2 regions of the Faecalibacterium sp. Marseille-Q3530 genome follow, and region 1 is predicted to be linked to the other one. Evidence: predicted binding sites of a transcription regulator. Region 1 holds the regulator's gene; the other holds the start of a gene.
The links. Region 1 encodes HrcA, which represses chaperone genes, less so after heat shock. Its sites were predicted from a motif close to TGTTAGCACTCNNNNNNNNNGAGTGCTAACA; they were not measured.

Region 1 (15,511 bases):
GCGGGAGCGGGTGGCCTACAAGGCCCGGCGGGATGCGCTGGTCCGGGCGCTGAATGCAGCCTTCGCGCCGGGAGAACTTCGTTTTTCCGGCCTGCACACCGGTCTGCATCTGCTGGCGGCGCTCCGGGATGCCCCGCCGGATGCGGCACTCCGGGCCGCTGCCGAGGCCGAGGGCGTCCGGCTGAGCCTGTTGAGCGACTACGACCTGACCGGCAGCGCCCGCGGCCTTGCGGGCACACTGGTGCTGGGCTACGGCTCGCTGGCGGACGACGCCTGCCCCTCGGTGGGGGAGACGTTGAGGAAGGTCTGCACCGCTGCGCGGGACGCCTCGGTGACGGTGTAAGTGCCCGCCTTGCGGTCCCACGCGCCGGGCAGGGCGTCCGACTGGAACACCGCCGCGCGGTTCACGAGAAATTCGAGGATGTCGCCAAGCAGGGTGTAGTCCTGGGCTGCAAAGTCGGTCAGCAGGGCGGAACTCTGGCTGCGCAGGGCCTCCGGCAGGGTGGAGGGCAGCAGCTCGAAGTTCTGGCGGAAAAAGGCGTCCCACACGGCGGCGCGGGCTGCGGCCCGGCGGCTGGGCGGTAAAAGGCCGTCGGCGTCCAGCCCGGTCAGAAGATCCGATGCTTCCCGTGCGCGGAAGGTCTGGACGCTGGAACTCTGGCCGAGGGCGTCCAGCTCCTCGGCGGTCAGTGCGCCCGAAAGGCTGACCCGCACGGCCCCATACCGCGCTGCCAGCGTTTCGAGCACGGCGGGCGAGAGGGCCAGATACAGGGTATCCTCCGGCAGGGCCAGCGTTTCCAGCAGGGCTTGACGGCACCGCGCCGGGCCGGCTGCTGCATAGCACTGGGCCAGCGAGGCTTCGCCGCCGCCGAACGGCACCGTCAGCTGCCCCGGCACGGCCAGCAGATGGGCGGCGTTCTGGGGCGCGTTCAGGTAGAACAGCACGAAGCCGGGCTGCTCCCCGGCGGTGCAGAGCAGCAGTGTCATCCGGTCGTCGGCTTTGGGCAGGTCGATGGGTACGCCCCGCTGTGGCTCGGCAGTCTGCATCAGCCATTGCTGGCGCAGCATCTGCCGGGTGAGCAGGACGGTGCCGCCCACCAGCGGCAGCAGCACCAGAAGCGCCGCCCCCAGTGCGGCCCAGAACGGCTTCCATCCGCCTTTGTGCATTCCTGACGCCTCCTTTGCCGGTGTTACGGAAAGGATGGCCCCGCCGCCTGCGGATTATACAAAAAACGCGGGCTGTGCGGAAAAGTCATACGAAAATAAAATTCATCCACTTTGCATCAAAGATGAAACCTCAGAATAAATTGAAACAAAAAGCTTGCCAGCGGCGGGGAACTATGATACAGTTCTTCTATCACGCACAGACAAGCGGAACTGTGCATCACACGGGAACAGAATGAGGGGAGACGGCGGAGCCGCCGTCTGTTGCGCACAAAGGGGTGTGTCTGTCAGCAGCAGGAGACCCCTGTGCGGGAAGCTGCGTTTTGCGGGCAGAGCCTTTGGCGTTCTGTCCGCTTTTTGTTTTGCAGAGGGGGAACGATCATGTTAGAGACCATTACGAGCGTGAATGGAGTTGTCAACGGCATCGTCTGGGGGCCGGTGGGGCTGGCACTGCTGTTCGGCACCGGCTTTGTGATGTCGGTGCGCACCGGTTTTTTCCAGTTCGGGCATTTCCGGTACTGGCTGCGGAACACCATCGGTGCCATCTTCACCGACCGGGACATCACGGCCCATACCGAAAAGAACGATAAGGCCATCAGCCAGTTCCAGAGCCTGTGCACCGCGCTGGCGGCGACCATCGGCACCGGCAACATCGTGGGCGTAGCAACGGCCATCCTCAGCGGCGGGCCGGGTGCCATCTTCTGGATGTGGGCCATGGCCATCCTGGGCATGATGACCAACTACTCGGAAAACGTTCTGGGCATCTTTTACCGCCGCAAGAACGCCGACGGCGAGTGGTCCGGCGGCGCGATGTACTACCTGGCCGACGGTCTGGGCAGCAAGAAGGGCTGCAAAAAGCTGGGCCGGGTGCTGGCGGTGCTGTTCGCCTGCTTCTGTGTGCTGGCCTCCTTTGGCATTGGCAACATGAGCCAGATCAACTCCATTGCGGGCAACATGAATGCGGCCTTCCAGGTGCCGAATCTCCTCACCGGCATCCTGCTGGCGGTGCTGTCCGCGCTGGTCATCCTGGGCGGCTTGAAGCGTGTGGCGGCCGTGACGGAAAAGGTCGTTCCGCTGATGGCGCTGTTCTACATCCTGGGTGCGCTGACGGTCGTGCTGACCCATGTCACGGCGATCCCGGCTGCATTCGCGGCCATCTTCAAAGGCGCTTTCGCCATGCAGGCGGCGGGCGGCGGTGTGCTGGGCTACGGTGTGTCCCGCGCCATCACCTGGGGCTTCAAGCGCGGCGCATTCTCCAACGAGGCGGGCCTCGGCTCGTCGGTCATGGTGCACGCGTCCTCCAACGTCAAGGAGCCGGTGCAGCAGGGCATGTGGGGCATTTTTGAGGTCTTTGCCGATACCATCGTGGTCTGCACCCTGACGGCGCTGGTCATCCTGACGTCCGGCTTCGTGGACCTGAACACCGGCCGGATGCTCACCGAGGTGCAGGGCTCTGCGCTGGTGGGCGAAGCCTTCTCCACCGTGTTCGGCAGTTTTGGCCCCAAGTTCATCGCGGTATCCATTCTGCTGTTCGCCTATTCCACGGTGCTGGGCTGGAGCCACTACGGCACCAAAGCCTTTGAATATCTGTTCGGCACCAAGGCCAGCATGGGCTATCAGGTGGTCTTCGTGGCCATGGTGCTGGTGGGTGCGACGATGAAGCTCGACCTCGCGTGGGACCTGTCCGATACCTTCAACGGCCTGATGATGCTGCCGAACCTGATCGGTGTGCTGAGCCTGTCGGGAACGGTCGCGGCCATCACCCGGAACTATGTGGACCGCAAGTTCCACGGCAAGCGGGTCGAACCCATGTGGTCGGCCTTTGCGGAGTACCAGAAGGAGGAAGAAGCGGAGGAAGCCACGCTGGACAAAGCCGCAAACGAATAAAAAGAACGCAAAAAGACCCGGCCCTCTCCGGCAGATGTGCAGGAGAGGGCCGGGTCTTGTCATCTCTTTTTGTGCGGGCGGCGCAGGGTGCGCACGGCGTCCCGCCCGGCAGTGATGCCGCTGCCGAAGGCCCAGTGCAGGTTGAAGCCGCCGCACGTCCCGGCGCAGTCCAGCGTTTCGCCCACGAAGTACAGCCCCGGACAGCCCTTGAACTGGAAGCTGGGCTCCAGCTCGGTCAGGCTCAGGCCGCCGCCGGTGGTCTGGGCCTGTTTCCAGCCGCAGGGGGTCAGGTCTTCGAAGAGCCAGTGCTTGGCCGTGTTGGCCAGCACCTGCCAGGCGGCATCGGGCAGGGTGTCCAGCGGTGTGTCCGGCAGGCGGGCCGCTGCCCAGAGGGCGCGGCCCAGTTTGGGGTTGAGCAGCCCCGTCCAGAAATCAGCGGGCGTCCGGCCCGGCAGCAGGGGCACCCGCCCGGAGAACAGAGCCGTCAGCGCGGCCTCGTCCAGCGCGGGGAAGAGGTCCAGCTCCACAGCGGGGCGCTTCGGGCCGCGCCGGGGGGCCAGCAGGCCGGACAGTTGCATGATGCAGATGCCGGACAGGCCGTAGTCGGTGAACTGCACCTCACCCGTCTCTTCGGCCAGCAGGGTGTGGCGGTCCAGGTCGAGCAGCGCGGCGCGGGCCTTGACCCGGATGCCGGCCAGCGCTTTGTTGGGCCGGGCCGTCTGCAAGGCGGTCAGGCAGGGGTAGAGCGATTCCAGCTTTCCGCCGCACTGGGCGGCAAAGCGGGTGCCAAAGCCATCGGTGCCGAACTGCGGGCCTGCATTGCCGCCCATGGCGCAGATGACGGCATCGGCATGGAGCGTTTCGTTGCTGCGCTCGGCACTGTCGAAGAGGACAGCGTAGCCGTTCCGGTTCTGGCTCAGGGTGTTGACGGTGCAGCCGGTGCGCACCTCCACCCCCAGCCGGGCCATGTGGCCCTCCAGCAGGGCGAGGACGTCCGCCGCCTGATTGGAATACGGGTAGACCCGCCCGGCTTCGTCGGTGCGGGTGTAAAGCCCCAGCGCCCGGAACCATTCCAGCGGCGCGGCGGTGTTCACGGCGTTCAGCAGCGGGGCCAGCGCCTTTGGGTCTGCGGTGAAATAGCACGCCGGCGCGATGCCGGTGTTGCTGAGGTTGCACCGGCCGTTGCCGGTGGCCAGCAGCTTTTTGCCGCAGCGGGGGTTGCGGTCCAGCACGGTGACGCGCACTGCCCCGGCGGGGGCCGCCTGTGCTGCGGCCAGCGCCGCCGCCATCCCGGCTGCACCGCCGCCTAAGATCACGATCTGTTGCATGAAACGATCCTTTCTGAAAAGAGAAAAAGCCGCCGGAACCCTCCCGCGCGGCGCAGGGCCTGAAGAACAGACCCAGTATAGCATAAACCGGAAAAAACGGCCAGAGTTCAAACGGGAAAAACTATGGAAGAGCATTGACAGAAGAGGAAGAATCTGGTAGATTTGAAGCGATGCAGCAAAGATGCGGCTAAGAAATTTTAACTTCTCTCGAAAAAAATCGGGGGTACGATGAATATGTCATGGGATTATAGGATAGAGAGAAGCAGACGGCGAGCCGCTGCGCTTACGCTCCTGGTGGTGGTGTGCCTTTTCAACATTGTGGGCTATCTGGTATATGTGCAGCGCCAGTTCTATCGGGAGAGCACCCAAAACCTGCTGGAGACCTACGAGCAGGTGAACAAGACGTTTACCATGTTCGCGCAGCGCAACTGGAACGTGCTGAGCGAGTGGGGCAACAGCTTGCAGGAGGAGGCAGACGAAACGGCCATCCGGGCCAGTCTGCGCCACTTCAACCGCGAAAAAACGACCTGGCGGTACAGTGAGCTGTACCTGTTCAACGAGTCCAGCCAGTATCTGAAAGCCACCGGAGAGAGCGGAGAGGCGCAGGAACTGTGGGGCGCGTTTGCGGCGACGTATGCGACCGGCCGGTCCAGCGTGAGCAGCTATGTCATAGGCACGGGTGAGCGCCGGGTCGTGTTCACCGTGCCCATCCGGCCGGTCGAGGTCTCTGGTGTGACCTATACCTGCATTGCCGTCAGCTACAACAATGCAACGCTGGAAGAGATGATCGGCGGCCATGCCTACAACGGTCAGAGCGACTGCTACATCATCTACCCGGACGGCAGCGTGATGCTGTCCGAGGAGCCGAAGAGTGAGATCGAATCCCGGATGACGAACCTGTTCGATTATCTGGAGAAAAATGCCAAGGTCGATGCCGACGGCTTTGCCGCCATGCGGGAGAACGTGCGCAGCGGCGGCAGCGGCAGCACTGGGTATCGGTACGGCGGCAAGGGCTATTATCTGGTCTATCAGCCGGTGGGCTTTCAGGACCTGACCATCGTGGGCATCGTGGAGCGCGATGTCGTCGATGCCGGGATGCGGAAGATCCAGAAGGTCACCATCCTGCTGCTGCTTTTTTTGATGGGCAGCGTGGCCGTGGCGATGGTGCGGTCGGTCAAGCTGGATGCGGCACTGGAAATGGAAGAAAAAGAAAACGCCCTCCGCAGCGAAGCGCTGGAACGCCGGAAACTGGAGGGGCTGGCCAACACCGACGGCCTGACCGGCCTGTTCAACGAGCGGTGCTTCAACAGCACCCTGAAGCAGAAGGAAGAGGCGCGCCAGCCCTTTGCTCTGTTCTATCTGGATCTGGACCGGTTCAAGCCGGTCAACGACACCTACGGCCACGATGTGGGCGACCAGCTGCTCCGGGCCGTGGCCGACCGGCTGCGGAGCTGTGTGCGGAGCAGCGACTTTGCGTTCCGCATCGGCGGCGATGAGTTTGCCCTGATCGTGAACGGCGAAGTCGATGCAGACGGGTGCGCCCAGCGGATCGAGACCATCAAATCGGTCATCCGGCAGCCCTATGTGCTGGACGGCCGGACCATCTGCATTGGCACCAGCTGCGGTTCGGCCTGCTACCCGGCCGACCGGGCCGTCGTCCGCGACATCCGCATCCTGGCAGACCACCGGATGTATGAGGACAAGCAAAAACAGGGAAGCTCCCGCAGGCAGAGCTTCGCGCTTGAATAATTCTCCTTTCTCTACCACAAAATAACCACAGGAAACGAAATCTGGGAACCAAGGAAACGTGGAACCGAGAAAGGGAGAATGTGTTATGAAAGCAACCGGGATCGTCCGCCGCATTGATGAGCTGGGGAGGGTCGTCATCCCCAAGGAGATCCGCCGCACCCAGCGCATCCGCCGGGGAGACCCGCTGGAGATCTTCACGACCGGCGACGGCGAGGTCATCTTCAAGAAGTATTCGCCGGTGGGGGAGCTGAGCAGCGTGACGACGCAGTATGTGGATGCGCTGAGCAAGAGCTTCGCACTGACGGCCTTCGTCTGTGACCGGGACCGCATCCTGGCGGCGTCCGGTGCCGGGCGGCGGGACCTTGTGGACCGCAGCGTCAGCCAGCCGCTGGAAAAGCTGATGGACAGCCGGAAGCTCTACGCCAGCAGCGGCGACCCGGAAAAGGCCCTCCTGCCCTGCGAAGGGGCGCAGCGCGCTCTGCTCTGCGTCTGCCCCATCATCGCGGCGGGGGATGTGACCGGTGCCGTGGGCTTTCTGACCGAGGACCGGGCGGCACAGCCGGATGCCGCGCAGGAGAAGGCCGCAGCTGTGGCGGCGGCGTTTCTGGCAAAGCAGATGGAAGAGTGAATACCTTATAATAGAAACAAACGGCCTGCGCCTCGGCGTGGGCCATTTTCTTATGACCAATTTGTGAATCTTTCAAAACTTTTCTGCGAACCTATTGACAGCGCGGAAAAATTGGATATAATGGTCTTAGCACTCAGGAAGACAGAGTGCTAAAGAACAAAAAGCAAACGAAGGAGGCAGGCGCTATGACGATGGATGCACGCAAGCAGCGAGTCTTGCAGGCGATCGTGGCGCTGTATGGTCTCGAAGGGGAGCCTGTGGGCAGCAGTGTGCTGGCGAACTACTTTGACATGGCAGTTTCCAGTGCGACGCTGCGCAACGAGATGGCGGCGCTGACCAAGCTGGGTCTGCTGGAGCAGCCCCACACCAGCGCGGGCCGTGTGCCCAGTGCCAAGGGCTACCGTTATTATCTGGACAATCTGCTGACGGATGACCAGCCGCTGGACCGCGTGACCCGCGCACGGGTGGACGCCGTGTTCGCCAGCCTGGACCACGAGCCTGAAAAGCTCGCCCAGGGTGCCGCACGGGCGCTGGCCCAGATCAGCGGCTGCACCGCAGCCATCAGCACCCCCTGTGCCGAGGACCTCTGCATCGCCCATTATGAGGTGGTGCAGGTGGGCCGCAGCGCGGCGGCAGTGCTGGCGGTGACCACGGCCGGCTACGTCCGGACCCGCGTGGCGCGGGTGCGCACCGGCCTCTCGCGTGAGGATGCTGCGGCGCTGGCCGCCCTGCTCAACCGGAACCTGACATTCGTGGCTCCCATGGATCTTTCGCCCCGGCTCCTTGCAGAGCTGTGCGGCCAGATCAGCCCGGAGCTGGTGCCGGTGGTGTCGGCGGCAGCGGCCATCCTGCAGGATTCCACCAAACCGCATGTCTATCTGGGCGGCGAGCAGTACCTGCTCGACTGGCCCCAGCTGGAAGGCAAGGTCGGTTCCATCCTCAGCCTGCTGAGCGATGAGGAAGCGGCCGCCCGGCTCATCGCCCCGCCCACAGAGCAGAGCGAGAGCATCCTGCTGGGCGAGGACATTGAGCCGCAGATCCCCGGCCTGTGTATCGTCAGCGACCGTTATCTGGTCGGCGGTGGGCTGTGGGGCTCGGTGGCACTCATCGGGCCGACCCGGATGCCCTTCCCAAAGCTGATGCCTCTGCTCCACACCTTTGCCGACCAGCTCGGCGAAGGCATGAGCGGCAAACGAAAAGATACCCCGCAGGCAGCCGCACCCCGGCGGACTGTGATCTATAAGGAGGACCTGGAATGAGCGAAGAAACCAAGAAGACCCCGCAGGCGGAACCCGCCGCAGAGCCAAAGACCGCTGAGCAGGCCGCACCCGAAGCAGCCGCTGAACAGGCTGCACCCGCATCCGAGACAGCGGAACCCAAGGATGCGAAGAAGGACGGCTGGTTCAAGAAAAACCGCGACCTGGAAGCTGCAAAGGCAAAGCTGGAAGCAGCCGAGCAGGAAGCGGCCCAGACCAAAGAAAAGTTGCTGCGGATGGCTGCCGAGTACGACAACTACCGCAAGCGCACCGCCCGCGAAGCTGACCAGAAGTTCAACGATGGCATCTCCTTTGCGGTCAACCAGATCATCCCCATCCTTGATACGCTGGAGATGGCGGCCAACGCCCCCACCACCGACGAGAATTACAAAAAGGGTGTGACCATGACGCTGGACAAAGCGGCCAAGGCACTGGATATCCTCCATGTGGAGGAGATCGAATCCCTGGGCAAGCCGTTCGACCCCAATTTCATGAACGCCGTGCAGCAGGTCCCCGCCGAAGAGGGCCAGGAGAGCGGCACGGTGGTCACCGTCTACCAGAAGGGCTACAAGCTGGGCGACAAGATCGTCCGCCATGCGACCGTTGTGGTGGCCGAGTAACTTCGCAAAGACCCGCAAGGGTTTTCAAATAAACATCCGCTTATCCACTTTGAGCATCATATAAACAAATACGTTCTGATTTGAGAGGAGCTTTCATTATGAGTAAGATCATTGGTATCGACCTTGGCACCACCAACAGCTGTGTGGCTGTTATGGAGGGCGGCGAACCCGTCGTCATCGCAAACTCTGAGGGTGCCCGCACCACCCCGTCCGTTGTCGGCTTCACCAAGACCGGCGACCGTCTGGTCGGCCAGGTCGCAAAGCGTCAGGCCATCACCAACCCGGAGAACACCGTTTCTTCCATCAAGCGCCAGATGGGCACCGACCACAAGGTCACCCTGAACGGCAAGGAGTACACCCCCCAGCAGGTCAGCGCTATGATCCTGCAGAAGCTGAAGGCAGACGCCGAGGCTTATCTGGGTGAGCCTGTCACCGAGGCAGTCATCACCGTCCCCGCATACTTCAACGACAGCCAGCGTCAGGCCACCAAGGACGCAGGCACCATTGCCGGCCTGAATGTCAAGCGTATCATCAACGAGCCGACCGCTGCTTCTCTGGCCTACGGCATCGATAAGGAAGACGACCAGAAGATCATGGTCTACGACCTGGGCGGCGGCACCTTCGATGTCTCCATCATCGAGATGGGCGACGGCGTCACCGAAGTTCTGGCCACCAACGGCGATACCCACCTGGGCGGCGATGACTTCGACCAGCGCATCATCGACTGGATGGCAGACGCCTTCCAGACCGAGAACGGCATCGACCTGCGCAAGGACAAGATGGCTGCTCAGCGCCTGAAGGAAGCTGCTGAGAAGGCAAAGATCGAGCTGTCCAGCGCAATGAGCCCCCAGATCACCCTGCCCTCCATCACCGCCGATGCGACCGGCCCCAAGCATCTGGATATGACCCTGACCCGCGCAAAGTTCAACGAGCTGACCGCAGATCTGGTCGACCGCACCATGACCCCTGTCCGCAAGGCTCTGCAGGATGCAGGCCTGCGCGCTTCTGACCTGAAGAAGGTCCTGATGGTCGGTGGTTCGACCCGTATCCCCGCCGTCTACGACGCCGTGAAGAAGGAACTGAACTGCGAGCCCTTCAAGGGCATCAACCCCGACGAGTGCGTGGCAGTCGGTGCAGCCATTCAGGGCGGCGTCCTGCAGGGCGACGTCAAGGGTCTGCTGCTGCTGGATGTCACCCCGCTGAGCCTGGGCATTGAGACCCTGGGCGGCGTCTGCACCAAGATCATCGAGCGCAACACCACCATCCCCACCCACAAGAGCCAGGTCTTCTCCACCGCTGCTGATAACCAGCCCTCGGTCGAGATCAACGTTCTGCAGGGCGAGCGTGAGTTCGCACGCGACAACAAGAGCCTGGGTGTCTTCCACCTGGATGGCATTGCTCCGGCTCCCCGTGGTGTGCCTCAGATCGAAGTCACCTTCGATATCGATGCAAACGGCATCGTGAAGGTCAGCGCAAAGGACCTGGGCACCGGCAAGGAGCAGAACATTACCATCACGGCTTCCACCAACATGTCCAAGGACGACATCGACAAGGCCGTCAAGGAAGCAGAGCAGTTCGCAGCAGACGATAAGAAGAAGCGCGAAGAGGTCGATATCCGCAACGGTGCCGACCAGATGGTCTTCCAGACCGAGAAGATGCTGAAGGAGAACGGCGACAAGATGCCCGCAGACGTCAAGAGCGAGGCCGAGGCAAAGCTGGCCGACCTGAAGACCGCTGTGCAGTCCGGCTCCATCGACGACATCAAGGCAAAGCAGGACGCGCTGAGCCACGTCTTTGAGAAGATGTATCAGGCAGCTGCTGCCGCACAGCAGGCCGCAGGCGCACAGCCGGGCCCCGATGCCGGTGCAGCCAACCAGCAGAAGCCCAATGACGACGGCGTCGTCGATGCAGACTTCAAGGAAGTCTAAGTTTTGATACAGGCAGCACATGTCCGGCCAAACCGGCGGATGTGCGCTGAGATATAAGCAAAAGCCGCTCCGGTTTTGCCGGAGCGGCCTTTGTGGGTTAAACCTCTCAGTCTCGCTGACACTCGCCAGCTCCCCAGCCGGGGAGCCCTTGGCAGGTCGGCCAGCATTGCGCAGATTGCTGGATGTTTCCCGCTGTGGGAAACGGGAGCGCGCTGCTGTCAGGGGGAGGTTGCTACGATACGAGAGGTGAGTGGATATGGCACAGGAAAAGCGTGATTACTACGAAGTGCTGGGGGTATCCAAATCGGCCACGGATGCGGAGATCAAAAAGGCCTACCGCAAGCTGGCAATGAAGTACCACCCGGACTACAACCCCGGCGATAAGGACGCCGAGGAAAAATTCAAGGAAGTCAACGAAGCCAACGAGGTGCTTTCGGACCCGAAGAAACGCCAGATGTACGACCAGTATGGTTTTGCAGGCGTTGACCCCAGCTACGCAGCCCAGAACGGCGGCGGTGCAGGCGGCTTTGGCGGGTTCGGCGGCGATGGCGTCGATCTGGGCGACATCTTTGGCGATATCTTCGGCGGCGGGTTCGGCGGCTTTGGCGGTGCATCGTCCCGCCAGGCCAACCCCAACGCCCCCCGCAAGGGCCAGGACATCCGTGTCCGGATCACCCTGTCGTTTGACGAGGCCGTCCACGGCTGCAAGAAGAACATCACCATCACCCGCCAGCAGGAGTGCACGGAGTGCCATGGCTCCGGCTGTGCGGCAGGCTCCAGCCCGGAGACCTGCCCCGACTGCGGCGGCCGCGGCTATGTCATCCGCCAGCAGCGCACACCCTTTGGCGTGATGCAGACCCAGCAGCCCTGCTCCCGCTGCGGCGGCAAGGGCAAGCTGGTCAAGAACCCCTGCAAGGTCTGCCACGGTTCCGGCAAGACGGCCACCCGGAAGACGCTGGAGGTATCCATCCCCATGGGCATCGACGACGATCAGAGCTTTGCACTGCGCGGCATGGGCGATGCCGGTGCCAACGGCGGCCCCGCAGGCGACGTCATCGTGATGGTCACGGTGCGGCCCAGCGAGGTGTTCCAGCGCGATGGCTACGACGTCTGGGTCACGGTGCCCATCACCTACAGCCAGGCCGTCCTCGGCGACGAGATCACCGTGCCGTCCATTGACGGCAAGGTGGAGTACACCGTCCCCGAAGGCACCCAGAGCGGGACTACCTTCCGCCTGCGCGGGAAGGGCATCCAGTATCTGAACGGCCGTGGCCGGGGTGACATGTACGTCAAGTGCGAGGTCGAGATCCCCAAGAAGCTGAACAAGGCCCAGCGCGACGCCCTGAAGAAATTCGAGGGCACCCTGAAAGAAGAAAACTACGAAAAGCGCAAGGGCTTCTTCAAAAAGCTGAAAGACCTGTTCAACTGATCACCAGAAACAGAAAGACCCTCCCGGAAATGTTCCGGGAGGGTCTTTTGTGTCTTCCGAACTCAGCCCATGTAGCTGATGTTCACGTCGATCTGGCCGCCGTAGCCGGGGATGCGGGCGGTGCAGCTGCCCTGCCACATGTTGCAGGCGATGGGGCTGCTGGCGACGTTGTAGTGGGCATTCCAGATGTTGTACTGGGTCAGCCGGCTCATGTCCAGGCGCTTGCGGAACCAGGTGGTGGAGGCGTAGACGCCGGGCTGATAGCCCAGAGCCTTAACCTCTTCGCAGAAGGCGACCGCGCACTTGGTGCGGTCCTCCACCCCCAGACCATCGGCACGGCCGGAGCCGGAACCGGAAGCCTCGGTGTCAAAGTAGATGGGGTAGTCCAGCTGGCGGCCGTTCAGCACATACACGCAGGCCTGCGCTTCCTCGCGGGCTTCGTTCTCATTGACGGCCTGGGTGAAGCAGTAGACGCCCACCCGCAGACCGGCGTTCCGGGCATTGGTGAAATGCTCTTCGAACTTGGGGTCCTGCACCAGCGTGCCGGAACCGTAGCCGCGGTAGCCGATGCGGATGATGACGAACTCGACGCCGGCCTGCTTGGCCTGCTCAAAGTTGATGCTGGACTGGTATTTGGAGACGTCGATGCCAAAGGTGGCGTTCTGCTGGACGCCGTTGGCATCAAAGTAATAGAGCTTGTTGTCGATGGAGCGGATGCCGGTGACGGGGTTGGTGGTGTTTTGCTCATAATAATAGGTCTTGCCGTTCACGGTCCGCCAGCCGGAGTAGGTGGGGCGCGGTGCAGGTGCAGCAGGTGTGGAGGTGGAGGGCTTGTCTTCCTCCTTTTTGCCGAACAGCAGGTTCCACAGCCATTTCAGGAAGCCGTTCTCGCTGTCAAGGCACTGGGCGGAGACGCTGCTTTCGTCCAGCGTTCCGGCGTCCAGCGCGGCGCGGATCTCTTCCGGCGTCAGCAGGATGGTGCCGTTGGTATCGGAGATCCCGGCAGAAGCGACCGCCTCGCCGTTCTCAGAGGCGGCGGGGGTCTCGGCGGCTTCCGCTTCCAGCGTTTCCACCGGGGCGCTCAGCGGGTCTTCTGCGGCCAGTTCCGCAGTCTCCTGCACGAAGTGGGGGAAGAGGGCGTTTTCGTGGTCGTTCTCCTCGGCAGGACCGGCCATCGGGTCGGCGGCGGGAGTCTCAGCGGACGGCTCCGCAGGGGTCTCGTCCGGCACAGCGGCGGGGGCTTCTTCAACGGGGGCTTCCGCCGCAGGTTCAGTGCTGGAAGCAGGCACCTCAGCCTCCGTCGGGGTCACAGACACCGCGGCAGAGGAAGCAGGGGTCTGCGCCGGTGCGGTCTCCTCCGCAGCGGCGCTGGAAGCAGACGCTTCTGCTGTGCTCTCCGAAGCGGCTTCCGTGGAGGCGCTCTTCTCCGGCTGAAGGCTGATGGCGGGGGCCTCCCACTCCACCGCCGCAGGCGCGACGGTCAGACCCGCAGGCTGGGTAGCCAGCAGGATGGTGGTACTCGCGCCGCCCACGGTCAGAGCCAGCGCCATGACAAAGGCGGCAATGGCCTGCCCCGCATTGCGGCGGGTGTTTTGATCGGATGTACGATCCGGAACCGATGGAAATTTGTGTTTCATGCCGTTTGCTTTTGCCTCCAAATAAAATCGGACGTGCAGCCGCCGTGCGGCCCGCAAAGCCCGGTAGAATCGGGACCGATCCAGAAATCCTGATTTCACTCTTCCAGTATACACCCAACCCCGGTATCCGTCAATCTTCTTTGCGGCGGTGCGAAGGAAAAACAGCGAACGGAAAAGAGAAAAATCGCTCCATAGGCAATACGGTTCAGCCTGCGGAAAAATTGCATCCAGCGCTTCAAAATTTGTTTCTTTTCACGAAAAAAGCGTTTTTCTCTTGCTGTCTTGACAGGTGTATGGTATGATGATGGACATGCAGTCCGGTTGCAGAAATGACCGGAGAAGAAAAGAGGAAAATTCTATGGCAAGCTTCAAGGAGTTTTTGAAACGAAAAGATATCGTCATCACCCCGCAGCGCTACCTCATCGAGGCGCTGGGCGCGATGGCACAGGGCCTGTTCGCCAGCCTGCTCATCGGCACCATCATCAAGACGCTGGGCCAGCAGACCGGTCTGGACGTGCTGGTGGACCTGGGCGGCTATGCCACGGCCATGAGCGGCCCGGCCATGGCCTGCGCCATCGGCTGGGCGCTGCACTGCCCGCCGCTGGTGCTGTTCAGCCTCATCACGGTGGGCTACTCGGCCAATGCACTGGGCGGGGCCGGCGGCCCGCTGGCCGTCCTCATCATCGCCATCGTCGCGGCGGAGCTGGGCAAGGCCGTGAGCAAGGAGACGAAGATCGACATCCTCGCCACCCCGCTGGTCACGATCTTTGCAGGCGTCGGCCTGTCCATGCTCATCGCAGCGCCCATCGGCGCAGCGGCAAGCCAGGTGGGCACCCTCATCATGTGGGCCACCGAGCAGGCCCCGCTGGTCATGGGCATCCTCGTGTCGGTCATCGTGGGCGTGGCGCTGACGCTGCCCATCTCCTCCGCTGCCATCTGTGCGGCACTGGGCCTGACCGGTCTGGCCGGCGGTGCCGCTGTGGCGGGCTGCTGCGCCCAGATGGTGGGCTTTGCGGTCATGAGCTACAAGGAAAACGGCGTCGGCGGTCTGGTCAGTCAGGGTCTGGGCACCAGTATGCTCCAGATGGGCAACATCATCAAGAACCCCCGCATCTGGATCGCTCCCACGCTGGCTTCGGCCATCACCGGCCCGCTGGCCACCTGCCTGTTCCACTTTGAGATGAACGGCGCAGCGGTCTCCTCCGGCATGGGCACCTGCGGTCTGGTGGGTCAGATCGGCGTCTACACCGGCTGGGTCAACGACATCGCGGCAGGCACCAAGGCTGCCATCACCCCGATGGACTGGGCGGCCATGCTGCTGATCTGCTTCGTCCTGCCCGCTGTACTGAGCGTCGTCTTCTGCGAGATCGAGCGCAAGCTGGGCTGGATCAAAGAGGGAGACCTGAAACTGAACTAAAAGGCAGAACTCCCTCCGTCACAGCTTCGCTGTGCCAGCCCCCTCTGGGAGGGGGCCTTGACGTAACGGTATTGCTGCAAAGCCTCCCTCACTGAGGGAGGTGGCATCCGCAGGATGCCGAAGGGAGTTCCTTCCCGTCCAACACGGCCTGCGTCAGCGTGTCGCCCTCATAGGTCAGCTTGAGGGAGAAGAACGGGCGGTCCTCTTTGAGCAGGCGGAAGAAAATCTTGTCGCCCTCCCAGATGGGCAGCGTTTCGACGGTGTCCGTCGGCACCCATTCCAGCACCCCTTCGTTGCGGGCGGGGTCCCGGATCAGTTCACCGGTCCAGCCATCTGCGGTGTAAAGGTGCATGTACTCGGTCAGACGGCCCAGAATGAAGGTCACGATGCCCCGGCAGCGGAAGCGGGTCAGCTGAAGGCCGGTCTCTTCCCGCACCTCGCGCAGCAGGCAGTCTTCCGGGCTTTCGA
Region 2 (15,511 bases), on a different contig from region 1:
TTTGAGAAACAAATGCCCCTTCATCGCCAAATGCATCAATTCCACGGCTGATATTGTCAGAAAGGTCAGCTATTCGTTCCTTACTAGCTTCAAGAATCCGGCTTGTTTCCTCTGACGTAAATGCATCTACACGAAAAAAAGAAACATTTACAAGTTCATTAAAAACATCGTTATCATCCGGAAAACAAATCACCCCAGGTGTGTTTTCCTCAATCTTATTTGTAATAGACTGACAAAGGTATTGAATTTCGTCTCTCTCATACTGGGATGGGAAATGCAAGCAAACAGTATCCAGCCAGTTTTCATGAAGATGTGGTTTTCCATCCTTCCAGATAAAATCTCCCAACCATTTTTTCTGCTCAGATGTCAACAGTCCCTGTTCTCCACAACAGAGCAAGCGGTTTAAAGCACTTAAACCTTTATCATTCGATTGAGACAAAACAATTAACTGTTCAATTTCTTGGCAGGACTTTTCCGACTCAGCTTTGAATCCTTTTGATTGTGTTGAAAGCACTCCAAATGGATCTAGCAAATCACGATGAATCCTAAGTCGTTCTAGATTAGGCAGAGGATAAGTTAGCAACTGCAAAAGCAGTTCATGATGCAACTCAACAGGATAAAAAGGAATCAGTCTTTTTACAAGTGATGCAGCCTGCAAATAATGATCTTTTTGAGGAGAACAGTACAATTTCTTCAAAAAGACCAGAAGTTGCACCATCATTTCATCCGAACATTTAGAACACAGTTCAGATAGTGCCTCCAAAAGAACTGTAGCTGCTTCTGTCACAAAAGTATTAACGCCAACAGTCTTATGGTTGGTAAATTCTAATTCCGTACGTAAAACTGCATCTATATAAAATTGGCAGCATTCATCTGTTTCTTTTGGGGTCCATGTACTGAGAACACCACGTGTAAGCGCATTTTCTATAAACTTTTCTTCACCAGCCCTTACAACGGTCAAAATAGCCCATAGCGGACAATATAACGCAATACGTTCAGCTGCTCCACAAGCTGCCTTTGCGCCGTCCACATAATTCTCAAGGCGAAATGGTATACCTGTTTCCTCACGGAATTGAAGAAAAGTAAAAGCAACTATTCTTTCTTTATCTTCTCCTCCATAGTGTGTCGTAGACGAATTCACTCCAAAGTCAAAACGCGGTTTGGTTTCATGTGTTTGAAAAGGAACCCAGTGTGCTTCTAACCTTGATGTAAAATATTTATTTTCATCAGCCCAATCTACCTCATACTGCCTATGGATTGTTCGGCGATGCTCATCTACGAATGTGATATTCCTTTCTTCTGCACCAGAAGGGCGAACCTTTGAAATATAGCTTTGCAATTTCATCATAGGGCTCTCTAATGATACAAGGAAAGCATCCGGTCGAGTCTGATGTGAAATACGCTGCCGCAAATTGGAAAGAGAATTTTGTAAAAGTGAAAGTGCCGCATCATACTCACCAACTTCGGCACACAATCCTGATTTGCGTAACGCCCATAAAGTTTGATCCGGTGAAACGCGCCATTTTTTCAATTGTTGTTTCAATTTCTGAAATTCGTAGCGAAAAAGCGAATGTAAGCATTCTTCCCATCGAATTTGTTCCTGTTGCTCTGCCGTAAAATATGCTTTCATAGCAACCAGCTCTGCATATTTTATATTCCAATTTTCTCCGTCACCATATTCTCGAAAAGAACGAAGCAACGAAAAAAGAATAGCGCATTTTTCCGAGCTACGCACATCAGAATTTCTGGCAAGAATTTTTTGATACAAATCAATATCCGAATCCAAAAGAGGCACTAAAGTCTTTTCGTTCAGCCAGTTATATTCATACAGATAAGTCATCTCATTTTCTGTACCAGCATCTTTTTGTGCGCAATGATGCGCCAAAATCGCATGAGCTGTAGAGAGAAGATGTCGTAGTTTTATTCTATTTGAAGCAGAAAGCGTCAAAACTTTTGGACAGCTATCATGATTTTTTCGTAACACCGGAAGGGCTTCTTTTATAGAAGACGTCCGATCTAACTTTTCATCAAAAAAATGATGTGTTTTCCAATTCTGACCAGTTACACGAAATTCACTATACTCATTCCAAAGATAATCCAAAGCCTGTTCATAAATAGCATAAGGAGACTCGGCAGAAAAAATCTCGGATAGATCAACGACAATAATATTCCGCCTATGCAACCACTCTCGCCGAACATCTGAAACAGATTCATGGCTTAAAAAGTACAGATACGGGGCATTTTCTGCGCCAAGATTATCACGAATCCAACCAATCCAATTATTGAAATTAGGATCATTTCCTGAGAATCCAATCATGCAGAGAGTATTTTCCAGCAATGACTGCTGCACGGTATTCACAAATGGGGCAAATTTTTGAGGGTATGTCCGATAATCCTCTGCCGTAATAATAAATGGGCGTTGCGAAGGAAACGAACCGTGAAGTTTAATAAGCCTTGTTGCACCAGAACTGCCAACAAGATCATCCTTGTTGGTTACCAGCGTAAATGTTTTCTCTACAAGAGTTTCTCCAGCACGCTCAAGAAGCGTATCGTAATTCGTTGTAAAAACATCGCTCCAAGGCAACCGCAAAAGTTTTTCATACAAAGGTGATGGACGATAATCGGCATCTTTTATACTATCTAGAAGAAGGTGATCTAATTCACTACGACCATACGCAATTTCCACACTCTCAGCCAATGCGAGAGGGTCGCTCTGATCGGAATCTCCCAGCTTTTCTCTGAATTTTTGGGCTAATCCATCCCACAATGGAATGTTTGGAACGTCAGATGTTACTTTATCAGCATTACGGCTAAATCCCGACCCAACAAAAAGAGCCGCATGGTGTTCCTGTAAATGCTGGCTAATAAGCTCAAGATAATGTTTAGCAGTTGCGCTCATCAAGATAACCTCCATTTTGTTTTTCACAATCTAGCCACTATAACGCTCCAATCATTGTGGCATGTTTGAATTACGGTATTGCTCTTCAATTTCTTTTATGTTGTAATCCATCAATCCGGGAACGCCCATCTCGCCGCCGCACTCGTTGCAGAATGCTACCGTGATTTCAAAAGTACACTCCTTTTCCCGGATGGTCTGGTTGATTTTGATTTTCTTCAAGGTGTAGCTCGTTTCTCTGCGGCATTCTGTGCAGAAGTCTCTCTGGTTTTCCATGGCGGCGCGCTCCCTTCCGGTTTTACATTCTTTTTTATTATTGTATCCCTACCTTTGTTTTTCGTCAACAATAAAGCCGCTGACAGTCTGCCGCTCGCAGAATCCATCAGTGGGTTTCATGAGTCTTCAAATCCCCTAGACACAAAAAATCGGCACCCGCTTTTCAGCGAGTGCCGATTTTGTTACCCTATCATGCGCTTTGATTTTTGGCGTAAGTGGCGTAAGTTTGGCGTAAATCCGCTTTTGCGCGCTCCAAAAATCAAGGATTCATGCGGTTTTCAGGCAGTTATTAGTACATGCCGCCCATACCGCCCATGTCGCCGCCGGCAGCTGCGGGAGCAGCCGGGGGTTCGGGCAGATCAGCGACCAGGCTCTCGGTGGTCAGCACCATCTCGGCGACGGATGCTGCGTTCTCCAGAGCGGAGCGGGTGACCTTGGTCGGGTCGACGATGCCAGCAGCGATCATGTCGTCCACGAAGACCTCGTTCTGTGCATCGAAGCCGTAGTTGGGCTTGTTGGCAGAGACGATCTTGTCGATGATGACACTGCCTTCCAGACCGGCGTTCTTTGCGATCTGGCGCAGAGGTGCTTCCAGAGCCTTCAGGACGATCTTTGCGCCGGTGCGCTCGTCGCCTTCCAGCGTCTCGCACAGCGCACGGACAGCGGGGATGGCATTGATGGGAGCGGTGCCGCCGCCGGCAACGACGCCTTCCTGAACGGCTGCCTTGGTAGCGTTCAGAGCGTCCTCGATGCGGAGCTTCTTGTCCTTCATCTCGACCTCGGTCGCAGCGCCGACCTTGATGACGGCCACGCCGCCGGCCAGCTTTGCCAGACGCTCCTGCAGCTTCTCGCGGTCAAAGTCGCTGGTCGCAGCCTCGATCTGGTTGCGGATCTGTGCGATGCGGGCTGCGATGGCGTCCTTATCACCTGCACCGCCAACGATGGTGGTGTTCTCCTTGGTGACCTTGACCTGGCGGGCATGGCCCAGCATCTGGACGGTTGCGTCCTTCAGCTCATAGCCCAGATCAGCGGACACGACGGTGCCGCCGGTCAGGGTCGCAATATCCTGCAGCATCTCCTTGCGGCGGTCGCCGAAGCCGGGGGCCTTGACGGCGCAGACGTTCAGGGTGCCGCGCAGGCGGTTGACGATCAGGGTGGACAGAGCCTCGCCCTCGATGTCCTCAGCCACGATCAGCAGCTTCATGCCGTTCTGCATGACCTGCTCCAGCAGGGGGACCAGATCCTGAATGACGCTGATCTTCTTATCGGTGATGAGGATGGCGGCGTTGTCCAGGTCGGCGACCATCTTGTCGGTATCGGTGACCATATACGGGGTCAGATAGCCGCGGTCGAACTGCATGCCTTCGACGATCTCGTTGTAGGTCTCAGCGGTGGTCTTGTTCTCCTCGATGGTGATGACGCCGTCGGAAGTGACCTTTTCCATTGCCTCTGCGATCAGGCGGCCGATCTCCGGGTCACCTGCAGAAATGGTGCCGACACGTGCGATGTCGTTGGCATCCTTGACCTTCTGGCTGTGGGCCTTGATGGTCTCAACGGCGGTGTTGACTGCCTTGCTCATGCCGCGGCGGATGTCCATCGGGTTTGCACCGGCAGTGACGTTCTTCATACCCTCGGTGACCATTGCCTGTGCCAGAACGGTTGCGGTGGTGGTGCCGTCGCCTGCTGCGTCGTTGGTCTTGGTTGCGACCTCACGCACCAGCTGTGCGCCCATGTTCTCGAACTCGTCCTTCAGCTCGATCTCCTTGGCGATGGTCACACCGTCGTTGGTGATGACGGGGGCACCGAACTTCTTGCTCAGCACCACGTTGCGGCCCTTGGGGCCCAGGGTGATCTTTACCGTATTTGCCAGCGTGTCAATGCCAGCGCACAGTGCCTTGCGGGCGTCCTCGCCCTGCTTGATCTGTTTAGCCATAATCCAATCGCTCCTTCAAAAGCTCAATTTCTTACAGTAGAGGGGGAAACTCAGTCTTCCACAACGGCCAGGATATCGCCCTGACGGACGATGGTGCACTCCTCGCCATCCACCTTCACTTCGGTGCCGGAATACTTGCTGGTGAGGACCTTGTCGCCGACCTTCACGGTCATCTTGACTTCCTTGCCGTCCACGACGCCGCCGGGGCCGACTGCGATGACCTCGCACACCTGGGGCTTTTCTTTGGCGCTGCCAGTCAGGATGAGGCCGCCCTTGGTGGTCTCCTCGACCTCAACAGTCTTGATAACAACACGGTCTGCAAGAGGAATGATCTTCATAGTTCTTGCCCTCCTATTATAAAAATAAAATGAAAACATCGTTGTGCCCGGAGGCTCTGGTTTACCGGCTTCCGGTTGTTTAGCACTCCTTTTCTCTGAGTGCTAAGTGTATTGTACTCATCTTGCCCGCAAAAATCAAGAGGTTTCGGAACTTTTTTTGTTAAATATTTATGACGATTTCAAAATCCCTCCGCACCACGTAAAAATCCCTGTGCGGAAGTCCATTCCGCACAGGGATCTTTGCAGTCATTCTGTCACATCGGCCGGTGTGCTGCGCGCTGCACAGAACCGCTCATAGGCAGGCTTCGGCAGCAGGATGCGGCCTGCCAGCGGCTGAAGCGAGGCCGTCACTTCGCCGCAGGGGGCGCACTCGCCGTCCGCCGTGGCCACGATGGGCCCGCGCCCGTCGGCCGGGCGGAGCGACACACGCTTTGCGCGGCGGTAGATGAAATACGGTTTTGCCGCCTCAGTCAGCTGGCCATTCACGAAGTGGCGTCCGTTTTTGTACATGCTCAGCAGCTTGGCAATGGTCAGCCGCCCGACCTTGCGGACGATGAAGACATCCAGCCAGCCGTCGTCGGGCACTGCCTCCGGCCCGGCCAGGAAGCCGCCGCCATACGCCTTGCCGTTGCAGATGGCGCACATCAGGCAGTCCACGGTCAGGGTTTCCTCGTCGATGGTGAAGGTCAGCGTCCGGCCGATGCGGCCGCACAGCTGCTCCACGATGGAGAGCAGATACGCCGCCTCTCCGCCGCACAGCGGGATGCGCCGGAACTTCGGGATCCCATAAGCCACCTGAGCGTCCAGGCCCGCCGCGCAGATGGTGGCGGACAGACCCAGGTTCGTCTGGAGCAGGTCGATGGTCACTTCCCCGCCTGCCAGCTGCGCGTCCAGGTCTGCAAACTCTTCCTTTGTGCCGTAAGTGCGCAGAAAGTCGTTGCCGCTGCCGTAGGGCAGGCATCCGACCGCCGCACCGGGGATGCCCTGCACCCCGGTCATCGCCTCCATAAAGGTGCCGTCGCCTCCGGCGGTATAGATGCGGAGGGGCACACTCTCCGCTGCGGCCTGCTGTGCTGCTGCGCGGGCCAGTTTCCGCGCGTGCCCGGCGTATTCTGTGACGTGGATCGTGACCTCTTCCGGGGCAAGGCCCGCCCGCCGGGCAGCGGCTTCGATCTGCGGAATGAGCTGGGACGTACAGTCCTGCTTGCCCGCAGCGGGGTTCAGTAAAAATAAGGTGCGCATGGCGTCCTCCTGCAATTTCGATTACCTCTATGATAACAGAAATCGCAGGAGTTTCAAGGGGGTCTTTCGGCAGAGCAGCGGATCGTCAGCCGGTGGTCTGCCCCACGGCTGCTGTTTCCGTTTGGAGCAGCGTCACCTGCCCATCGGCTGTGCAGTCGGCCGTCCAGTGCTGGCCGGTGTGGGCGGCACCGGCGGCGATCTGGTCGGCCAGGGCCTGTTCGACGGCGCGGTCCACCTGCCGCCGCAGTTCGCGTGCCCCATAGGGCGAACGCGCCCGCGCTGCCAGTGCCGGGCCTACGCGGGACGTATGGCTCAGCTGATAGCCGCTGTGGGCTGCCCGCTCTTCCAGCTGGCCCAGCAGCTTTTCGGCGATGGCACACAGGCTGTCCTCGGCCAGCGGGCGGAAGACGATCAGCTCATCCAGCCGCCCGACCAGCTCCGGCCGGAACCACTTTTTCGCCTCTTCAATGGCCTGTGCCGACTGCTTTTCGAACACGGCCTCGCTGCCCGCTGCAAAGCCCAGCGGCGCGTTCTGCCCCGCCAGAAAGCGCGCGCCCAGATTGGACGTCAGCAGCACGATGGTGTTGCGGAAATCCGCCTTGCGGCCCATGGCATCGGTGAGCTGGCCGTCCTCCAGAATTTGCAGCAGGATGTTCTGGATGTCCGGGTGTGCCTTTTCGATCTCGTCAAACAGCACGACGCTGTAAGGACGGCGGCGGACGGCCTCGGTCAGCTGCCCGCCCTCATCGTGGCCGAGATAGCCCGGCGGCGCACCCAGCAGTCGGGCCGTGGTGTGCTGCTCCTGATATTCCGACATATCGAACTTGAGCAGGGCTTTCTCACTGCCGAACCAGCTGCGGGCCAGCGCCTTGGCGAGGGCCGTCTTCCCCACACCGGTCGGCCCCAGGAAGAGCAGCGCTCCGATGGGCCGCCCCGGCTCCCCCAGCCCGGTGCGGCTGCGCCGAATGGCACCGGCCACCGCCGCCACCGCTTTCTGCTGGCCGACGATCTCCGCGTTGAGGCGCTCTTCCAGCCGGTCGAGCCGCTCCCGCTCCTTCTCCCCCACCCGCTCGGCGGGGACGCCGCTGGCCTGCGCCACCACGCGGGCGATCTCCTCCCGCGTCAGTTCCGGGTCCCGGATGCCCTCCCGCTCGGCGCGGATGCGGGCGGCGGCACAGGCCTCGTCCACCAGGTCGATGGCCTTATCGGGCAGGCACCGCCCCGGCAGATACCGCACCGAAAGCTCCACGGCCTCCTGCAGGGTCTCCAGCGGCAGGCGCACATTGTGGTAGCGCTCGTAGCGAGGGGCCAGCCCTTCGAGGATGGCCACTGCCTGCTCCGGCGCAGGCTCTTCGATCTGCACCCGGCCAAAGCGGCGTTCCAGCGCGGCATCCTTCTGGATGTGGGTGCGGAACTCCTGATTCGTGGTCGCACCGATGAGCTGCAGCTCCCCGCGGGCCAGCACCGGTTTGAGGATGCTGGCCGCGTCAATGGCACCTTCCGCCGCACCGGCCCCGACAATGGTGTGGAACTCGTCCACGAACAGGATGGCCGTGCCGTCCCGCACCAGTTCTTCCAGCAGGTTCTTGAAGCGCTCTTCAAAGTCGCCGCGGTATTTTGTGCCCGCCACAAGGCTGGCCATATCCAGCGCCAGCAGGCGGCGGCCCTGCAGCATCCGGGGCACCTCGCGGGCTGCAATGCGCTGGGCCAGCCCTTCGGCCAGCGCCGTTTTGCCCACGCCCGGCTCCCCCACCAAACAGGGGTTGTTCTTCTGGCGGCGGCACAGGATCTCCACCATTCGGTCCAGTTCCTTTTCCCGGCAGAACACCGGGTCCAGCTCGCCATCGGCGGCGCGGCGGGTCAGGTCGCGGCAGTATTTGTCGCTGGCGCGGCTCCCGCGCGGCATGGCCGAGGCGCGGGGCTGGCTGGGCAGGATGAACTGCCCCGAAAGCTGGCGGCACTCCCGCACGGCATCCGTCAGCTGGACGCCCATCGATGCCAGCAGCACCCCGGCAGCGCAGTCGGTATCCTCCAGCATAGCGCAGAGCAGGTGTTCCGGCTCAGCGCGGGGCTGGTGGGCATTCTGCGCCCCGATGAGGGCATAATCCATGGCCCGGCGGAGGTCCGGTGCCAGCGCACGGCGGTCCAGATGCTGCACCGGGCCGGGGCGGTCCTCGGCCAGCTGCCGCCGGACGGCCAGCTCGGTGATGTTCTTTCCGGCCAGGAACCGCCCTGCCGCGCCCCGGTCTGTCTGGAGCATGGCGAGGAGAAGGTGGCCGGTATCTGCCTTTTTGCAGCCAAAGCCGCCCGCCAACTCCACTGCCTCGTCCAGCAGCAGCCCCGCCTCCCGCGAAAAGCCCTTGTATCTGCCCATGCCGAATGCTTCCCAAATGCTCATTTGCCTGCTCCCTGTCGTTTGATATGACTCAGCAGAAGTATAGCCCCATCGGGCCGGAAAAAATCAGCAAAAAAGGCCGAACCGCACAAAACATGCAGTTCGGCCTTTGGAACACGGCAGATTACAGCTCTGCCAGCGCCTTTTTCAGGTTCTTTGCGATCTGGTCGGGGCAGCTGGTGGGGCGGGGGCCGCAGGTGGTGCCCTCCATCCGCTCGATGGCGTCCTCTGCCTTCATGCCCTTCAGCAGGCGGCTGATGCCCTTCAGGTTGCCGTTGCAGCCGCCAACGACCTCGATGGACTCGATGGTGTGGTCGTCGTTCAGGACGATCTTGGTCAGCTTGGAGCAGGTGCCCACATTGGGGAACTCGAACGATTTGCTCATATCGGAAACATCCTCTCTTTTTACATTTGGGTGTTTTTATTATACTATTATTTCCGCTTCTGCGCAAGCGCTTCGATCCGGGCGATCTGGTCGTCCGGGGTCGTGCAGGTGCCGACCGGGTGGGGGTGCTTGTGGTTCGAGCCGTGAAAATCTGTGCCGCCGGTGCGGATCAGGCCGTACTGCGCACACAGGGCGATGCACTCGGCGCGGTCTTCCGGGCTGTTGCGGGGGTGGTCCACCTCGATGCCGTCCACCATCCCCTCTTTGACCAGCTCCCGCAGCAGCGGCATGCTCTTGTAGACGGTCGGGTGGGCAAACACCACGACGGCTCCCGCCGCTCTGGCCGTGGCCAGCACCTCCTGCACCGGCGGATACTCCGGCGAGTGCAGCACGATGCCGCGCGGTTCCCAGCCGAACAGCCGGTGGTACTCCTCGCCGTAGATGCCCTCGGCCAGACCCAGCTCACACAGCGCCTGCATGATGCCGCTCTTGAACAGCACCCCGCTGTCCTTTGCATATTCCAGCGCCTGCTCGGTGCGGAACTGCGGGTAGATCTGCTCGATCTCCCGCGCACTTTGCAGGCAGCACTCGTTCCGGCGCTGGCGCATGATGTCGCAGTGGCGGATGAGCTCCGGGCTTTCCGGGTCGGGCCAGAAGGTCAGCAGGTGCACCCGGTGGTGCCGCTCGTAGTCGTAACCGGTCAGCTCAGTGGCCGGGATGAGCCGGACGCCGTCCTGGGTGGGGTGTTCGTAACAGTACCGGACGCTCAGGAGCGTGTCGTGGTCGGAGATGGCCATGGTGTCCAGCCCCACCCGCGCTGCCATCTGGGGCAGGCGTTGGATGGGGACGGAGCCGTCCGAACAGGTGGAATGATTGTGAAGATCGCCGGGCATTGTGTTTCCTCCCATGAAAGCCCAAAAAGCACCCGTCCCAAAAGGGCGAATGCTTTTTCGGCATCGTATCAATACTTAGTGCTTATAGAAATTGATGAGGCAGCCGTCGGCCAGGATCGGGCGTTCGTCCGCAGTCAGCGGAGCCATATACAGGGTGAACGGCTTGACGGCCCCGCCCAGCACATAGGCGGGGATGTTCTGCAAGTCGCCCTTGAGGGCCTCGCGGATGTTGGGGATGAGGATGTAGTCCCCCAGCCCGAACGGGGTGGCCCCGGCCAGCTGGAAGGGCAGCATGCCCCAGTTGATAAGGTTGGAGCGGTAGCGCTTGGTGGCATATTCCACCGCAATGTTCGCCCCGGCCCCCAGCACACGCTGGCAGGACGCCGCCTGCTCACGGGCCGAACCGTCGCCGGGCTTGACGGCGAAGATGGTAGACGAGAGCTGCACATCCTCCCAGGTCAGCTGCTCACAGCCGGGCACGGCGCGGATCTGTTCCAGCAGGGCCGCATCCCCCTGCCCGGCGCGGCGGGCGGCTTCTTCGGCCTGCACGGCCTTGGCGCGGCCCACATAGGCGGGGTCCTTGCGGCTGAGGGTGAACTCCGCCAGACCCAGCGGGTTGGAGCGGTAGGACGAAGTCTCGCCGGAGGGGATGAGCTCATCGGTGGTGGTCACCGGGTCGGTGATATAGGAAGCCACCTTGAGCAGCAGGTTCTCGCCCAGCGGGGCGATCTCCGGCCAGTCCTTGATGTTTGGGCCGAACTTGAGCAGTGCGTCGTAATCGCCGTGGCCGAAGCCCTGATAGACTCTGGTCTCGTAGCTGGACGGGTCGTAGTGGTACTCCGGCACGGTAGGGTCGTAGTCGATCTCAGTGGCCGGTGTCAGGATGCCGCCGTTGACCGTAGTGGCCGCGATGCTGCGGGCATCCATCAGCGCCACCCCGGCCAGCTGCCCGCTGCCGGGCTTGGAGCCCTCGCGGCTGGGGAAGTTGCGGGTGGTATGGCGGATGGACAGTGCCCCGTTGGCGGGCACGTCACCGGCACCGAAGCAGGGGCCGCAGAACGCGGTGCGGATGGTGGCACCACTGGCCATCAGGTCGGTCAGGACGCCGGTGCGGGTCAGCTCCATCATGATGGGCTGGCTGCCGGGGTAAACGCTGAGCGCATAGTCGCCGCATCCGCCGGTGTGGCCCTTGAGGATGGAAGCAGCCTCATAGATGCTGTCGAACAGGCCGCCTGCGCAGCCCGCGATGACGCCCTGATCCACCCGCAGTTTCCCGTTCTCGATCTTGCTGCACAGGTCCAGCTTCACGTCCCTGCGGCCCACGAGCTTCTGGACATTTTCCTCGCAGTCATGCAGGATGTCGTGCAGGTTGGCGTTCAGTTCCTCGATGGTGAACGCATTGGACGGGTGCATGGGCAGTGCGATCATCGGGCGAATCTTCGACAGGTCCACCTGCACCACACCGTCATAGTACGCAAGGTCTGCGGGCTTGAGGGGCTTGTAGTCCCCTGCCCGGCCGTGGGCTGCGAGGAAGTTCCGGGTCTTTTCATCGGTCTCCCAGATGGAGGACAGGCAGGTGGTCTCGGTGGTCATGGCGTCGATGGCGTTGCGGGTATCCTGCCGCAGCGAAGCGATGCCGGGGCCGACAAATTCCATCACCTTGTTCTTGACGTAGCCGCTCTTGAACAGCTCGCCCACCAGTGCAATGGCCACATCGTGGGGGCCGCAGCCCGCAGGCAGCGCACCCGTCAGATAGATGGCGACCACGCCGGGGCGGGCCACATCGTAGGTGCGGCCCAGCAGCTGCTTTGCCAGCTCACCGCCGCCCTCACCGATGGCCATAGTGCCCAGCGCACCATAGCGGGTGTGGGAGTCCGAACCCAAGATCATCTTGCCGCAGCCCGCGAACCGCTCGCGCATGTACTGGTGGATGACCGCCAGATGGGGCGGCACGAAGATGCCGCCGTACTTTTTGGCTGCGGACAGGCCGAACCGGTGGTCGTCCTCGTTGATGGTGCCGCCTACGGCGCACAGGCTGTTGTGGCAGTTGGTGAGCACATACGGGATGGGGAACTTTTCCAGGCCCGATGCGCGGGCCGTCTGGATGATGCCCACAAAGGTGATGTCATGGCTGGCCATGGCGTCGAACTTGATTTTCAGGTTCTGGTCATCGCCGCTGGTGTTGTGTGCCGTCAGGATGCCGTAGGCCATGGTGCCCTTGGGGGCATCCGCCACAGCGGCGGCATCAAAACCCTGCGCAGCCAGTGCCGCCGGGGCGTCTGCATCTGCGTTGACCCATGCGCCGCGCACATAGTACGCGCCGCCCGTGCTGCATTTGATGGATTCCAACATTTTCCTTCGCCTCTCTCTATCAGACCGGGGCTTTTCCCGCCTTTCCCTGCGGACGCCCTGGAGCCGGAGCCCTTACACCGCGGCTCCGCACTTCCGATGGTTCTTAGTCGAACAGCATCTCGTGGATGGCGCTGACGGCCTTGTCGGCGTCGTTGCGGTCGATGATGCAGGAGATCTTGATCTCGCTGGTGGAGATCATCTTGATGTTGATGTTGTTGTTCGACAGTGCCTCGAACATCTTGGAAGCAACGCCGCTGTGGCTCTGCATACCGGCGCCCACGATGGAGACCTTGGCGCAGGTCTCGTCACAGGTGGCGTTCTGGAACTTGCCGCTGTCCTTCAGCACACGCAGTGCGGTGTCTGCTTCGCCCTCGGAGCAGGTGAAGGAGATATCCTTCTTGCCGTCGCGGCCGGTGGACTGCAGGATGATATCCACGTTGATGTTCTTCTGGGCCAGCAGGCCGAAGATCTTGAAGCTCGTGCCCGGCTCATCGGGAACATTCAGAATCGTAATAACAGCAACGTCGGTGTCCTTTGCGACGCCCTTGATCAGCATACCTTCCATTTTCGTAACCTCCTTGACGACCGTACCCGGAATCGGGTTCAGGCTGGAAAGCACTTCCAGCTCCACGTTATACTTTTTGGCCAGCTCCACGCTGCGGTTGTTGAGCACCTGTGCGCCGAGGGAGGCCAGCTCCAGCATCTCGTCGAAGGTGATCTCCTCCAGCTTGCGGGTGTTGCGCACCTTGCGCGGGTCGGCGGTGTAAACGCCCTCCACGTCGGTGAAGATCTGGCAGCGGTCTGCATGAAGCGCCGCCGCGATGGCAACGGCGCTGGTGTCGGAACCGCCGCGGCCCAGGGTGGTGATGTCATCCAGCTTGTTCAGGCCCTGGAAGCCTGCCACGACGACCACGCGGTTGCGCTCCAGCTCGGAGGAGATGCGCTCGGTCTCCAGCCGGGTGATGCGAGCCTTGGTGTAAGCACGGTCGGTGCGGAAGCCTGCCTGCCAGCCGGTCAGGCTGGTGGCATGGCAGCCCAGCTCGTTCAGGGCCATGGCCAGCAGCGAGATGCTGATCTCCTCACCCGCTGCCAGCAGCATATCCATCTCACGTGCGGAGGGGTTGTGGGTGATCTCCGCTGCTTTTGCGATCAGGTCGTCGGTGGTATCGCCCTGGGCGGACACCACGACCACCACGTCATTGCCTGCGTTGTGGGTATTGGCCACGATGCGGGCCACGTTGAAAATACGGTCCCGGTCCTTCACGGAAGAACCGCCGAACTTCTGTACGATCAACGCCATAGTTTGTCACTCTCCTCTTCTTCTGCCCTGCTTTTCTGCGCAGGGCGTACGCCTAATATCATTCCACGGTTGCGCCGGTATTATCTGCATCCAGGCGCAGCAGCGTAAATGCTTCACATCCGTCCAGCCCTTCCAGCTGTTCGAGGCCTGCCTCCAGGCCCTTGTAAAATTCCTCTGCGTCGGCGCGCTCGGCCACCGCCATCACGGTGGAACCGGCACCGGACACATACACGGCCTTTGCCCCGCACTGCTTTGCCAGCGCGAAGGCTTCCTTCGAGCCGGGCATCAGCGGCATCCGGTAGGGCTGATGCAGCTTATCCTCCGTTGCAATGGCCAGCAGCTCGTGGCGGCCCTCACAGAAGGCCGCAGGCACCAGCGCTGCGCGCGACAGGTTGTAGACCGCATCCTTGTGGGAGACCTGCTTCGGCAGGGCTGCGCGGGCGGCCTCGGTCAGGAGCTTGTAGTCCGGCACGATGGCCGCGAAGCAGAGGCTCTGATCCACATCCCGCTTGACGGAGTAGACCACGCCGTCCTCGTAGACACTGCTGGTCAGGCCGCCGAGCAGGGCCGGTGCCACATTGTCCGGGTGGCCCTCGATGCTGGTGGCCAGGGTCAGCAGCTCCTGGGTGTTCAGGATATCGCCCAGCATCCGGTTGGCCCCCAGCAGGCCCGCAATGATGCAGGCCGACGAGGAGCCCAGACCACGTGCCATGGGGATGGGGTTGGTCTGCACGATGCGGAGCGGCGGGATCTTCTTCCCCACCTTGTCGAACAGGCCCTTGGCCGAGCGGTAGACCAGGTTGGACTCGTTGCGGGGGATGCGGGTCCCATCCGCTGCCGAGATGTCCAGCTTCTCGCTCTCTTCAAAGGTCACGGTATTGTACAGGGTCACCGCCAGGCCCAGGGCATCGAAGCCGGAGCCGACATTGGCGCTGGTGGCCGGGACAGAGACTTTGATCTTCATGATGGCTGCACCTTTCCTTTTATGCTTCCTCCGGCAGACGCTTGAGCAGCAGCTTCACGCTGCCGCCCACGGCCTCCACCTTCCGGGCTGCTTCGGCCAGCGCTCTGGCGTCGGCCTTCTCCACGAAGTACGAGCAGCCGTCGAACCGCTCCTCCACGACCTTTCCGGTGCCGTAGATGGCCTCCACCACAGCCGGTGCAATGCCTGCCACACGCACATAATATGCGGCGGGCGCGGGGTCGGTGAGCATCCCCTCCACCGGCTCGGCAGGCTGCCAGAACAGGCTGTCGTGGACCTTGGAGCCTTCCTTGATGGCATCCACCACATCGGCCACCACGGCGCTGGCGGTGGGCAGCTTGCCCGCGCCCTTGCCGTAGAAGATGACGTCGCCCAGCATATCGCCCTTGACCAGAACGGCATTGAAGACGTCGTCCACGCCGGCCAGCTGGTTCGACCGGGGCACCAGGCAGGGCTCCACGCCTGCGGCCACGCTGCCGTCGCCGCCCCGCTTCATCCAGGCGATGAGCTTGATGACGC

Region 2: a site for HrcA is predicted at 5,521-5,551, ahead of groES (co-chaperone GroES). Genes of this name have one in related genera too.

The regions. Positions count from the first base shown of each region.
Region 1 is NZ_JAFREH010000003.1:117,259-132,769, reverse strand. It holds gene J3350_RS04890 (PLP-dependent aminotransferase family protein) at 1-343, shown strand, start outside; gene J3350_RS04885 (hypothetical protein) at 250-1,167, opposite strand; gene J3350_RS04880 (sodium:alanine symporter family protein) at 1,546-3,051, shown strand; gene J3350_RS04875 (aminoacetone oxidase family FAD-binding enzyme) at 3,111-4,379, opposite strand; gene J3350_RS04870 (diguanylate cyclase domain-containing protein) at 4,698-6,128, shown strand; gene J3350_RS04865 (stage V sporulation T C-terminal domain-containing protein) at 6,214-6,756, shown strand; gene hrcA (heat-inducible transcriptional repressor HrcA) at 6,942-8,015, shown strand; gene J3350_RS04855 (nucleotide exchange factor GrpE) at 8,012-8,632, shown strand; gene dnaK (molecular chaperone DnaK) at 8,731-10,560, shown strand; gene dnaJ (molecular chaperone DnaJ) at 10,817-11,989, shown strand; gene J3350_RS04840 (GH25 family lysozyme) at 12,052-13,626, opposite strand; gene J3350_RS04835 (PTS transporter subunit IIC) at 13,985-15,043, shown strand; gene J3350_RS04830 (8-oxo-dGTP diphosphatase) at 15,132-15,511, opposite strand, start outside.
Region 2 is NZ_JAFREH010000001.1:258,125-273,635, forward strand. It holds gene J3350_RS01110 (SIR2 family protein) at 1-2,899, opposite strand, end outside; gene J3350_RS01115 (hypothetical protein) at 2,951-3,172, opposite strand; gene groL (chaperonin GroEL) at 3,462-5,105, opposite strand; gene groES (co-chaperone GroES) at 5,156-5,443, opposite strand; gene J3350_RS01130 (diacylglycerol kinase family protein) at 5,690-6,685, opposite strand; gene J3350_RS01135 (ATP-dependent Clp protease ATP-binding subunit) at 6,771-9,083, opposite strand; gene J3350_RS01140 (TIGR03905 family TSCPD domain-containing protein) at 9,205-9,465, opposite strand; gene J3350_RS01145 (PHP domain-containing protein) at 9,513-10,358, opposite strand; gene J3350_RS01150 (hydratase) at 10,434-12,710, opposite strand; gene J3350_RS01155 (aspartate kinase) at 12,814-14,010, opposite strand; gene thrB (homoserine kinase) at 14,069-14,974, opposite strand; gene J3350_RS01165 (homoserine dehydrogenase) at 14,994-15,511, opposite strand, start outside.